DNA from 4 places in the Staphylococcus sp. Marseille-Q1834 genome. Region 4 is predicted to be linked to each of the others. Evidence: riboswitches for the same ligand, from Rfam matches in the RefSeq annotation. Region 4 holds a riboswitch; each other region holds the start of a gene.

Region 1 (3,217 bases), 860 kb from region 4:
GAATTCTGTTAGTAATTTAAAGAATAAAATACTAATCATAAAGAGTTGTAAATAGTAGAATTTACCTCTCAAGTAATGTGTGAATGTAGTAGCTATATAAATAATGATAATAAACATTAGTAATAATAATGTTACCCATTCAACAACATATTGTGTTTGCGATAATTGCCATTCACCAGACACAAATAATGAATTTCGATTGTTAAATTCTATAAATGTAAATAAGAATAAAACAAAACCACAGAAGATTTCTACATACGCTGGTTTAATCCATTTAGGTCGACGCATCCAATTAGGAATATCGTCTTCTTGAATATCAAACACATTTTTAAATTTACTTTTGAATTTATCGCGTTTAGATCTAATTTTTTCTAAGTCTACACTTCTTCTCGTCTTATGTGCATATTCTGATGTTTTATCTTGAAGTTGTTTGAAATGAACTTTAGATTGAGTCGATACATTTCCTTTAGTAGTTCTTGATAATTCTGGTTCTTCTTCCCCTAATTCTTCCTTAGTTAATGGAAGTGATCTTCTTAAGAATAAGAAGTTCCAAATAGATGCTTGAGCTAATAGCCACATCACTAAGAAGAAAGTATCTACACTTAAAATATCAATTGGTGCAATTTCATTTGCGTCAATTTTGCCGTATAAAGAAATTTGAGTAATTAAATAAGCAATACCATATGAAACAATAATCCATAGATAGTGACTTTTTCTATTTTCGCTATAAAGTTCATCTTTATAGACGATATAGCCTGTATGGATAACAAATGGAATGACGAAAATCACTGCCCAAAAACCATATACTTGCGTCATTAATGTAATTGTAATAAGGAAATATAGAATTCCAATAACTAAAAAGAAAATTGAGATGTCGTAATCATATTTCGTAGTTCTATATAATGTATAACCAATTAACATTAAAAGAATACCAAACAAAATAATGATGACTGCACTAATAATAGGAAAGTTGCCTATGAATCTACTCATCACTCTAATTATTTCACTAAAGAATGCATTAAGAAAATCCCATAAATTATGTATCCTTAATTCAGCTTTATTTTTATCTTTTAGTTGTTTAATTAAAGGTAAATTGATTAGGATAATGAGACCCGTGAAGAGTGAAACGATACCGATTAAATAACTATAGATAATCTCGGTGTGTTTCTTAAGAAAAGACATACTGTTCACCTCAAAATTTATTATATATGAAGATTTTCATCTTGTCTTTAATAAAAAAATAAAATACTTCTCTAGACCTATTTAAGTTTAACCTACTTTTTATTGGGTAAACAATAGATGTAACAATTATTCAACGAGGAGTGTTGTATGATGACAAACGAAGATGCTAAAAAAACAGCAGCTGAACAAGCTAAAGAAGCTGAAGACAAATTAAAAGAACAAAAAGAAGAAAAAACTGACGATCTAGAGCAAACTAAGCAAGATGTTCAAGATACTTTAGATTAATTTAATTTTTTGCTACCAGTCAATTATTCATTGACTGGTAGTTTTTATTTTTTCAATTTTTTCTTTAAAATATATTTAAATTTAAAAGCATCTTGACAATATTTCTTAAAAGTCATACATTTAAGTTAAATTAAATATTCAACGCACTAGGGGTGTGTATACTGAGATGAGGAGTATCCTCGAACCCTTTGAACCTGATCTAGTTAAAAGCTAGCGTAGGAAAGTGTCGCTAATATAAATAATTGTAATACATACATAATGCATTTTATTTAAATTCACGCACAACTTTCTACGGAGGGTTGTGCGTTTTTTAGGAGGAAGTAGTATGTCAAAAGGTTTAAAGCTATCAGAAATCTTAGTAACGGTGCTGATTGCTGTTGTATTTGCAATTATTTATAACTTATGGTGGTTACCATATAATTTTGCTCAAGTAGCAGGGATTCATTTAGAGCAATTAACTTATGGTGTATGGTTCATGGCTGCTGTAGTAGCATATTTAATCATTCCTAAACCAGGAATTGCTTTAATTGCTGAATTTGCTGCTGGAGCTGGTGAAACAATCGTAATGGGGAAATTTGATATTCCGACTATTGTTTACGCAGTTTTACAAGGTTTAGCTTGTGAAATTGTTTTTGCTATTTTCAAATATAAATCACGTTCATTAATGGTAGCTGCTTTAGCTGGTTTAGCAACTGCATTAATATCATTCCCAGTTGATTATTACTATGGTTATTTAAAAGATGTAGCTACATGGAACTTAGTGTTATTTATAGTTTTCCGAGCAATTAGCGGAATTGTACTTTCAGGAATATTATCTTGGTTAATTGTTAAAGCACTTGATCAAACTGGTGTAACCAAATTATTCCGCCCTGCTTCTCAAAAAGATTACGACAACCTATAAGGGGAAATTCATGTGTTAAGAGTTAAAAATTTACGCCTAAAATACCCAAATGGTAATCGAAAAATTTTCGATAACTTAAATATAGAAATTAAAGATAAACAAAAAGTGCTTTTACTAGGTCCTTCTGGATCTGGTAAAAGCACATTGCTTAATGTTTTAAGTGGAATCGTTCCTAATCTTATTGAACTTCCTATGAAGTATGATGAATTAGAAATCGATTCACAATCTGGTGTAATCTTTCAAGACCCAGACACACAATTTTGTATGCCTAAAGTATATGAAGAATTAGCATTTGTACTTGAAAATAAACAAGTGCCTCGTCATGAAATGGATCAACAAATTGAAAATGCCCTTGCTTCTGTAGATTTAAATGTTACAGATGATACCTTTGTTAATCACTTAAGTGGCGGTATGAAACAGAAATTGGCAATAGTAGAAACAATTCTTCAAGAAGCGAACACACTTTTCTTAGATGAGCCTACTGCTATGTTAGATGTAGATGCTACAGCAGATTTATGGAAAAAACTAATCCATTTGTGGACAGATCAAACTGTACTTATTGTGGAACATAAAGTGGAACATATTTGGGAATATGTTGACCGTGTTATTTTAATGAATTACGAAGGTGAAATTATCGCAGATGATACACCTGATTACATACTTCAAAATTGCGAAGCATTACTTACAGAATATGGAGTTTGGCATCCTCATGCCTGGGCACACGCACCAAAGTCAAAATCACTATCGCCTAATAAAAATGAAGTATTATTAGATTTTAAAAATGGTGAAATTATTCGTGGAAAAAATAAATTGTTTGCTGTAGATGATTTTAGTGTTCATCCGGGAGAA
Region 2 (3,217 bases), 720 kb from region 4:
ATTTATGTCCCCACAATCAAAAAACAACGAAATTCTCTCAAATAGCTCATTTATGGAAGACACTTATCCCCTAGATAATTTAGACATTATTAATATCAATTAAAATTAAATCAACTTTCTAAACTTTAACTCCAATCTTCTCTATTTTATATATAACATCTTTCAATTATACTCAGAATCTCTCTTTATTAATTCAAATTAATGGGGAGAGGTTCTTAATTTTTAAGATAAATATCTGAAAGATTTCAAGAATATTACATACATAACAAGCTAACGTAAACACTTTAAAACTGCCATGAAAGGGTTGAATGAATATTTTGAAGTAATTTAAGGTCTCATTTCTTGTAATTTCCATGTAAAAAAGAGGCTTCTTTTTTTATTTGGCTGTAACCTGCGACGCTTTTTCAGATGTTAGAGTATTACCTGTAATTAATTTGATTAGGAAAAAAATTAAACAGGAGGACTTTTAAACTATGAAAAAGACTATTATTGCTTCAACATTAGCAGTAGGCTTAGGAGTAGCAGCTGGTAATGCAGGTCACGCAGATGCAAGTGAGTCACAAATTAATAAAGCTGAATTAGCACAATTAGCTCAATCAAATGATCAATCATTAAATAATAGCCCTATCCAAGAAGGCGCTTATAACATAACATTTGATTATGATGGTTTCACTTACCATTTTGAATCAAATGGTACGCATTGGGTTTGGAACTATGCTCAAACAGGTCAAACAACTGGTCAATCTACACCAGTAGCTCAAACATCACAAGCAACTCAAACTGAGCAACCACAACAACAAAATGTTAGTGAACAAGCTTCAGCTTCTAACAACCAAACATCAGCTGAAACAGTAGCTTCACAACAACAATCTAATCAACAACAACCAGTTCAAACTCAACAAGCACCACAAACTGAGCAAACTCAACAACCACAACAAGCATCAACAAGCAACAACACAGCTTCAAATGGTTCTTCAGTACACGTAAATGGTCATTTACAACAAATTGCTCAACGTGAATCAGGTGGCGATATTCACGCTATCAACCCAAGCTCAGGCGCAGCTGGTAAATACCAATTCTTACAATCTACATGGGATTCAGTAGCACCTGCTCAATATAAAGGTGTATCACCAGCGCAAGTACCTGAACACGTTCAAGATGCTGCAGCTGTAAAACTTTACAACACTGCTGGCCCATCACAATGGGTAACTGCATAAATTAATATTTACTGAGATGTTTCGATTAATGAAACATCTCAGTTTTTTATTTGAAAAATAATATACTGTTTGATAATGTAAAATTAATAAAATAAAACTACTAGGGGAGCCAAAAACTATGGCTGAGATGATTTTTTCAGACCCTTATAACCTGATTTGGTTAGTACCAACGTAGGAAAGTAGTTATGTAATTTTACATACCTTCTATTGAAGATGACTACATTTCTGCGTTGATACGTTGAAATGTAGTTTTTTAATTTAAGGGAGGAATTATAATGAGCTTTTCAACTGAGTTAAAAGAAGCAGCACAACCTATTATTGAACAAATTTACAAAGATGGTTTCATTCAAGATTTATTAAAAGGTCAATTACCTAAACAAGCTGTGCGTCAATATTTACGCGCGGATGCTTCATATCTAAAAGAATTTACTAATTTGTATGCACTATTAATTCCTAAAGCGCCTTCTATGACAGATGTTAAATTTTTAGTAGAGCAAATCGAATTTATGTTAGACGGTGAAGTAGAAGCACATGAAATTTTAGCAGATTATATAAACGAACCGTACGAAGAAATTGTTCGTGAGAAAGTATGGCCTCCGAGTGGAGATCATTACATCAAACATATGTATTATCATGCTTATGCTCATGAAAATGCAGCCTATACAATTGCCGCTATGGCACCTTGCCCATATGTCTATGAAGTCATAGCAAAAATGGCATTAGAAGACCAAAATTTAAATAGAGATGTCATTACGGCTAGATGGTTTGATTTTTATAGTACTGAAATGCGTCCTTTAATCGAAGTCTTTGATCGTATGTTAGATGAATTAACTGAAAATTGTAGCGATCAAGAGAAACAAGAAATTAAAGAAAGTTTCTTACAAAGTACGATTCATGAACGTAATTTCTTTAATATGGCTTACATAGATGAGCAATGGAACTTTGGAGGAGAAGAACATGAATAAACCAAAAATTGCATTAACAATAGCAGGCACTGATCCATCAGGCGGTGCTGGAGTAATGGCAGATTTAAAATCATTTCACGCTTGTGGTGTCTATGGCATGGCTGCTATCACGAGTATTGTGGCTCAAAACACTAAAGGTGTTCAACACATTCATAATTTAGAAACAAGTTGGGTCAAGGAACAACTTGATAGTGTATTTGATGATGAATTACCACATGCAATTAAAACAGGTATGATTGCTACGCATGAGACAATGGAACTTGTACAAGAATATTTAAAACAACATTCTGATATTCCATACGTGATAGACCCTGTTATGTTAGCTAAAAGTGGTGATTCATTAATGGATGATGCTACTAAAAAACATTTACAAAGCACGTTATTGCCATTAGCTGACGTTGTAACACCTAATATTCCTGAAGCAGAAGAAATTACTGGTCTAAAAATTGATACTGAAGAAAGTATTCGTAAAGCAGGGCACATCTTTATTAATGAAATTGGTAGTAAGGGTGTAGTGATTAAAGGTGGACATTCAGCTGATTTAAATAACGCTAAAGACTTCTTATTTACTAAAGACGACGTTTATACATTTGAAAATAAACGCTTTGATACACCACATACGCACGGTACTGGTTGTACATTTTCAGCAGTAATAACTGCAGAACTTGCTAAAGGTAAATCAATTTATGAAGCGGTTAAAAAGGCTAAGGAATTTATTTCACTAAGTATTGAATATACACCTGAAATTGGTCAAGGTCGTGGTCCAGTGAACCACTTTGCTTATATGAAGAAAGTAGGATTAGATGATGAATAATTTAGAGAAATTAAGAAATGAAAATCCATTAGTTGTTTGTTATACCAACGATGTCGTAAAAAACTTTACTGCTAATGGTCTATTGAGTATTGGCGCAAGCCCAGCAATGAGTGAAGCACCTGAAGAGGCTGAAGAGTTTTATAAAGTGGCAGGTGCATTATTAATAAATATTGGTACATTAACTAAAGCTAATGAAGAAGATATTCTAGAAATTGGGAAAA
Region 3 (3,217 bases), 370 kb from region 4:
TATCTGAAATGGCACCTGCAGATAAAATTAAGATAAACATAATAAACCAAGGTAATGAACTGATTGTCATATGTTTAAACTCTACATGATATTGCTCTGTTAAGTATGTTGGTAACCAAATTAAGAATAATGTAATAATAAATTGAACTACAAAGTATTGACCTGCGATAGCATAGAAACTTACGCGACGGAAGAATTGATTCCATGGTGGTAAAGATTTGCTAGTTTGAACTAAGTCACGATTTTGCATAATAAAATGTTTTTCCGCTTCGTTAACCATACGATGTTGCTCTGGAAGGTCTTTTGCGATGATTCCCCATAAAATCGCAATTAAGACACCAACCGCACCAAAAATATAAAAGACAGCTTGCCAATTAAATGCATTTACAATGGCGATAGTAATAATTGGTGCTAGTACTGGTCCAAAATACGAACCTGCTAATAATGCACTAGATGCTCTTCCCTTTTCATCTTTCGCAAACCATGTTGAGTTGAAAACTGCATTTGATGGATACATTGGTGCTTCCCCTACACCAAATAAGAAACGCACTAAGAATAATAAACCGTGATGTTTAATCATTCCTGTAAAAATTGTAAAAGCACTCCACCATACTAATGCGATAGTAATCATTTTACGTGGACCAAACTTTTCAGCTAACATACCTGAAGGTACTTGCATTAATGCATATCCTAATGAGAAGAAGGATGCTAATAAACCAAATTGCTGTTTATTCATATGTAAATCTTGCATCATTTGTGGTGCAATATATGAGATATTCGATCTATCCATATATGCAATTACTCCGATAATAAAAAATAGTAATGCGAACATCCAACGGACATTACTTTTCCTTTGTCTTTGAACCATATTCTTTCCTACTTTCCTTTTTTGTTGATTCTTTTTATGTTGTCTATTAATCATGAAGACTCCCTTTTGCTCTAATCACTTTCCACCTTTCAAGCCCTGTCATGATAGGCTTAATCACTTATTTTTTATCATATTACCAGGTATTGCAAACGTTTACAATATCTTTACAAAAGTTTTTTATTAAATTGCGCTTGTTTGTGTTGTTATACTACTTTTCGAAAAGTAGTGTCATATTTATTTTTATTTAAGATTTGAACTCTAATCAGAAAAACTGTAAAATGAAATTGAACTGAAACGCTATTAATTAATTTATAAATGAATAAAATTTATCATCCACTGGAAGTGCCTTTGTTTAAGGCTGAGAGTAAAGAACGAACTTTATAATTCCTGGAACCTGATCCAGTTTGTACTGGCGTAGGAAAGTGGCGTAAAGGATATCGTAAAGTTGAGCTAAACGCTATTTCCCTACGAGGGTAATAGCGTTTTTTATTGTTCAAGGGGTGAGGCATATATTTATTGCAATAACGACTTACAAAGATTTAACAGACGAAGATTTACAGCATTTCTTAGCTATAGCTGAAGGGATAGACGGACTACTTTTTCGTACCCCTATGTCACGTAAAGCGTTATTTAACTTCATCACACAACTTTTAGATGCAGGCTTTCCAAAAGAGAAAGTAATCATTCATAGTGATGTTAAGTTACTAGAATCATTGAGCCTTTCACGATTACATTGTCGTGAGATGGATAAGACTGCGTTTGATTACAAACAACGATACCCTCATGTCGAAGTCAGTATGTCGACCCATTCTAAAGAATCTGTGAAGCAAGCTTATGAACATGGTCTTGATTATGTGTTTTATGGCCACATTTTCACAACGCCTTCTAAACCAAATCAACAGCCACGTTCACAAGAAGAGGTCAATGACGTTTTACGTTTGCCGATTCCTATTTATGCTATTGGTGGCATCACTAAAGAAACGATTCACCAATTACCTAAAGGGTTTACTGGTATATGTGCAATTTCTTTCTTTATGAACGCATCTTTACAACAAATCGAACAGTTACGAAAGGAGTGGTTGAAAGATGCATGACGTTCTTATTATAGGTTCAGGCGTGATTGGCATGTCTATTGCGCGACATTTAAGTCAGTCACAAATGGATGTCGCTATTGTCGATAGAGATGTTCCTGGTAAACATGCTTCTTACAAAGCAGGCGGTATGCTAGGTGCACAAAATGAATTTACTGAAGATAATGATTTATTTAGACTTGCGCTCGAATCGCGCTCACTTTTCCCAGAACTGTGCGAAGCTTTGCAAGATGAAACAGGTATCGATATTCAATATCAGTCATCGGGATTAATCAAAGTGGCGAATCGCCCTGAAGATGTTGAAAGTTTAAGACAGCAATATGAATTCTTAAGTTCCATGGACCCTAGTGTAGTGGAATTATCTGAAGAAGATTTAATTGATTTAACGCATGGTCATGTCACATCAAGTGAAATGGCAATTTACATTCCAAATGATGGACAAATCAATGCGAACCATTATACGAAAGCACTTTTCAAATCACTACAGCAACGTAATATTCATCGTTATTATCAAACTGAAGTGCTTAACGTTGAACGTCAAAATGGCTATTACGAAGTATCTACATCAAGAGGTCAATTAGTTGCTAAGAAAGTGATTGTCGCTGGAGGAGCTTGGACTTCGAAATTATTAGAGCGCTACCAACTTCCGCGTAAAGTAGTTGGTGTTAAAGGCGAAGTATTATTGATTGAACATGACGACTTAGATTTAAAAGAAACGATATTTATGACGAATGGTTGCTATATCGTGCCGAAACAACCTAATCGTTTCCTTATTGGCGCGACAAGTGAGTTTGATAATTATTCTGTCGGCAATACCAATCAAGGTGTCTCATGGCTACACCAATACGCGAATGAACGCATTCCTGAATTAGCACAAGGTAAAGTCATTAAGCAATGGTCTGGCGTGCGCCCTTATACTGATGGCGAATTGCCTATCATGGATCGTATAGATGATGGTTTATACGTCATTACAGGTCATTACCGTAACGGTATTTTACTTTCACCTGTCATAGGCCGTGATATTGCGAATTGGCTATTTACTGGTGTTAAACCACGCAATTATGAGTCATTTAATGTTTCAAGGAGGTCAAATAATGAAGTGTATCATTAATGGTGATGCGTTCACATTCGACGCAGAACAGTCGATTACTCAAGTGCTTCACTCACTTGAATTAGACCCTGAACGTGTCATCGTCGAGCATAATAAGACATTAATTAAACAAGAAGAGTATGATAATCATACTGTACGTGAAGATGA
Region 4 (3,217 bases):
TTTTAAATTCACTTTTTTAAAAAAGAGCATTATAGCCACCTATTTAAAAAAGCTATTTCCCCAAATACTGAGAAAATAGCTTTTTAGACTCTACTAAGCTAGGCCATCAATAACATAAGTGACGCCTAGTACTGCGAATGTGAAGGCAATCATTAATGATACGAAGATCATACCCATCATTGGATTAAATAGTAAGAGAATTCCTAAAATAAGACCTAGTATATTGACAATAATAGATAAAAATCGTAAGCGATTTTGATGAGAGATTGTAAATAAACCAATAGTTGAACTTACAATAAACCATGCTGCGAACATGAAGACGAAGAATTCAGAACTTGCGCCTACGTTAAACTTTACTAATAACCCAAAAATGATATCGATAATACCAATAATAATGATTAAACCTGTACCGCCTCCAGCTAACGCTTTCGTCGCGCGTCTGAATAACAGTTGGATGATACCGTTAATAAAAATAAATAAACCGATTAACCAAGTTAATGTATAAAAGTTCTTTACAGGATAGCTAAATATAATAATTGCTACTATAAGGAGCAACGTTCCCATAATCAAACTTGACCATTTCAATTTGCCGTTGTTTTGTGACAATATAATAACTCCTTCCAACTAACAAAAACAATAACTTAAGTATAGTCAAGTTATAACTTGGTAACAATAAATAATACTTAAATATTAAAGTGATATATTTTATAATGCATCAATATCATCTTTAGTGGAACTTCGGTATAGATTCGTCACCCCTGTTTTTTCTAGTGCTTTTACAATATAATATCCAAATGCACCTGACAAAAATGTTCCACTTAGAATTCTAATCGTGTACAGCAAAATTATATTCCAAGTTGCTAACTCTCCCAAATAATTGAATAACCAATCAACTGGTATAGTAAATATTCCAGCAGTTGCACCAGCTAACATAGCCACTGCTAGTTTAGTAGATTTATATTTAAAAATTAAAAATATAATTTCACATGCCAAGCCTTGAGCTAAACTATGTAATAATATAGACATATTGATATCACCTGATAAAATTGTCTCCCCAGCTCCTGCAGCTAATTCTGCTAATAAAGCTACACCAGGTTTGCGAATTATTAGAAATGCTACAACCGCAGCGATAAACCAAAGTCCATAGGCTATTTGATCTAAGTGTAGTCCTAAAGGCTTTAACGCTGCCACAGTTAATCCTACACCTTTATAAATTAATCCAAAAATAAAACTAATTAAAACAGTAACTAATATGTCTGCCAGACTTAACTTTTTCAACGTTTTCTTACTCCTTTACACAATTGTGCAGAGAATAGTACATAAAAAAACACAAACTTATCTAACTAGATAGTTTGCGCATATAAAAAAGTATATATTTTTATTATTGATATATACTTCCCTACGCTAGTGCTAACTAGTTCAGGTTCGAAGGGTTTGGATTGCTCCATCTCAGTTTAAAAACACCCCTAGTACTTATATCTGCCTTAATTTAAATATAGTTTTCTTTTATTTTTTTGTCAAAAATTAGTTTTGATATTTAATTCACATTTCAATATAATATTAATAAGACTAAAATTATATATCACTATGGGTGCTATTTGCTGAGAGAAGTTGATAACTTCAACCATTGAACCTGATATGGCTAAAACCAACGTAGGAAAGTGATTTTAGATAGATAATATCCACTAAAGCAGGGAGCACTATAATTGTGTCTCTCTGTTTTTATATTATAAAGGAGTAGATATAAATGACCTTTGATCAAATCAAACAGTATATTTATCAATTTATTGAATATGGAAGCTCAAATGATTTCCCTACAGTTGCTTTAAAGCTATTTGAGTTTCAATATAATGAAAACCATGACTATCAAAAATTTTGCTTATCTCAAGGTAAAACGCCTCAGACAGTTAACGATTGGAAAGATATTCCAGCTGTACCAATTAATGCTTTCAAACATGCAACATTTAGTGCTATACCACCTAAAGAAGCTCAATTTGTCTATATGACTAGTGGTACTACTAGCGGAATTAAAGGTAAGAATTACCATAAAGATTTAGATGTTTATGATTTAGCTATGACTTCCTTTTTCAAAAAAATGTTCCTTTCAGATTGTAGTAAAATTGAAATGTCTATATTATTCCCTACTCCTCAAGAATTACCGAATTCTTCATTAGCTCATTACCTTGAAGTTGCAAAGTCAACATTTGGAACGGTAAATAGTGCTACTTATATAGATAAAAATGGAATTCAATATTCTGAACTCATTAAAGCTTTAAGACAATCTGAAGCACATAAAACTCCGTTTGCTTTACTAGGAGCGAGTTACAGCATTGTTCACTTAATAGAATATCTAGAAGAGCATAATTTAGCTTTTAAATTACCTGTAGGTAGCCGAGTATTAGATACTGGAGGTTACAAAAATCGCTCAAAAGAGCTACCTCAACAAGAATTTTACGATAAAGTATCAAATCTATTTAATATTCCAAAAGATATGTGTATTAATATGTATGGCGTCACTGAGTTAAGTACTCAATTTTATGACAAAGGAAATGAAACCTCTCCATCAATTAAATTCGCACCTCATTGGTGTCGAAGTCGTGTGGTTAACCCTATGACCATGGAAGATGTTGCTTATAATGAAAAAGGTATTTTAATCCATTATGATTTAGCAAACTATAATTCTGTTGCAACAATAATGATGGAAGATGTTGGAGAGCCTACTCAAGAAGGGTTTATTTTACATGGAAGAACTGAAGGAGCATTAGCAAAAGGTTGCTCATTAGCTGTTGAAGAATTTTTAAATTCTAAAAATTAAGGAGATACATATGAAGCTAAAAGTAGGACATGTTCCTTTTATAGACAGTCACGAATTAAGCTATAAAGAAATCAAATTTCAGAATTATACTGCTTTAGTACCTGATTTGACTAAAGCTCAATTAGAATTCGTTTGTTCTAAAATAAAAGAAAATAGAATAAATTTACAAAATTATTCAACTACTAAAATTATTAATTTAATTGATACAGCTATTCATATTTTTTTAGATTCACAGTCTAAATGGCGAAAAAGTATTGATGAAATAATACCTCAAATTACTGGCTATAGTTCAGAAATTCTTAAAGTAGGATTTACTAAATACTTAACTACTTTCAGAAAATATGAACTTCAGCAGTTCATATCAGAAGATTTTTATAATCCTAATATTTTAGAGCAATTTGT

Evidence for each region. A riboswitch is a leader RNA that binds a small molecule or an ion and turns the genes downstream of it on or off. The one in region 4 is predicted to bind thiamine pyrophosphate.
Region 1: it holds a riboswitch for thiamine pyrophosphate, as region 4 does, so the genes downstream of both, LIX58_RS00800 (ECF transporter S component) here and LIX58_RS05025 (long-chain fatty acid--CoA ligase) in region 4, are expected to answer to the same signal.
Region 2: it holds a riboswitch for thiamine pyrophosphate, as region 4 does, so the genes downstream of both, tenA (thiaminase II) here and LIX58_RS05025 (long-chain fatty acid--CoA ligase) in region 4, are expected to answer to the same signal.
Region 3: it holds a riboswitch for thiamine pyrophosphate, as region 4 does, so the genes downstream of both, LIX58_RS06705 (thiamine phosphate synthase) here and LIX58_RS05025 (long-chain fatty acid--CoA ligase) in region 4, are expected to answer to the same signal.

Annotation. Positions count from the first base shown of each region.
Region 1 is NZ_CAKASN010000001.1:133,197-136,413, forward strand. Features, by position in the region: gene auxA (lipoteichoic acid stability factor AuxA) at 1-1,182, opposite strand, end outside; gene graF (glycopeptide resistance-associated protein GraF) at 1,333-1,467, shown strand; TPP riboswitch at 1,606-1,706, shown strand; gene LIX58_RS00800 (ECF transporter S component) at 1,793-2,368, shown strand; gene LIX58_RS00805 (ABC transporter ATP-binding protein) at 2,381-3,217, shown strand, end outside.
Region 2 is NZ_CAKASN010000001.1:1,712,999-1,716,215, forward strand. Features, by position in the region: gene LIX58_RS08505 (single-stranded DNA-binding protein) at 1-103, shown strand, start outside; gene LIX58_RS08510 (transglycosylase family protein) at 474-1,217, shown strand; TPP riboswitch at 1,310-1,412, shown strand; gene tenA (thiaminase II) at 1,493-2,182, shown strand; gene thiD (bifunctional hydroxymethylpyrimidine kinase/phosphomethylpyrimidine kinase) at 2,175-2,996, shown strand; gene thiM (hydroxyethylthiazole kinase) at 2,989-3,217, shown strand, end outside.
Region 3 is NZ_CAKASN010000001.1:1,362,918-1,366,134, reverse strand. Features, by position in the region: gene LIX58_RS06710 (MFS transporter) at 1-868, opposite strand, end outside; TPP riboswitch at 1,197-1,306, shown strand; gene LIX58_RS06705 (thiamine phosphate synthase) at 1,369-1,962, shown strand; gene thiO (glycine oxidase ThiO) at 1,955-3,070, shown strand; gene thiS (sulfur carrier protein ThiS) at 3,054-3,217, shown strand, end outside.
Region 4 is NZ_CAKASN010000001.1:997,679-1,000,895, reverse strand. Features, by position in the region: gene LIX58_RS05035 (DUF308 domain-containing protein) at 94-606, opposite strand; gene LIX58_RS05030 (ECF transporter S component) at 706-1,278, opposite strand; TPP riboswitch at 1,380-1,478, opposite strand; TPP riboswitch at 1,578-1,677, shown strand; gene LIX58_RS05025 (long-chain fatty acid--CoA ligase) at 1,748-2,815, shown strand; gene LIX58_RS05020 (acyl-CoA reductase) at 2,826-3,217, shown strand, end outside.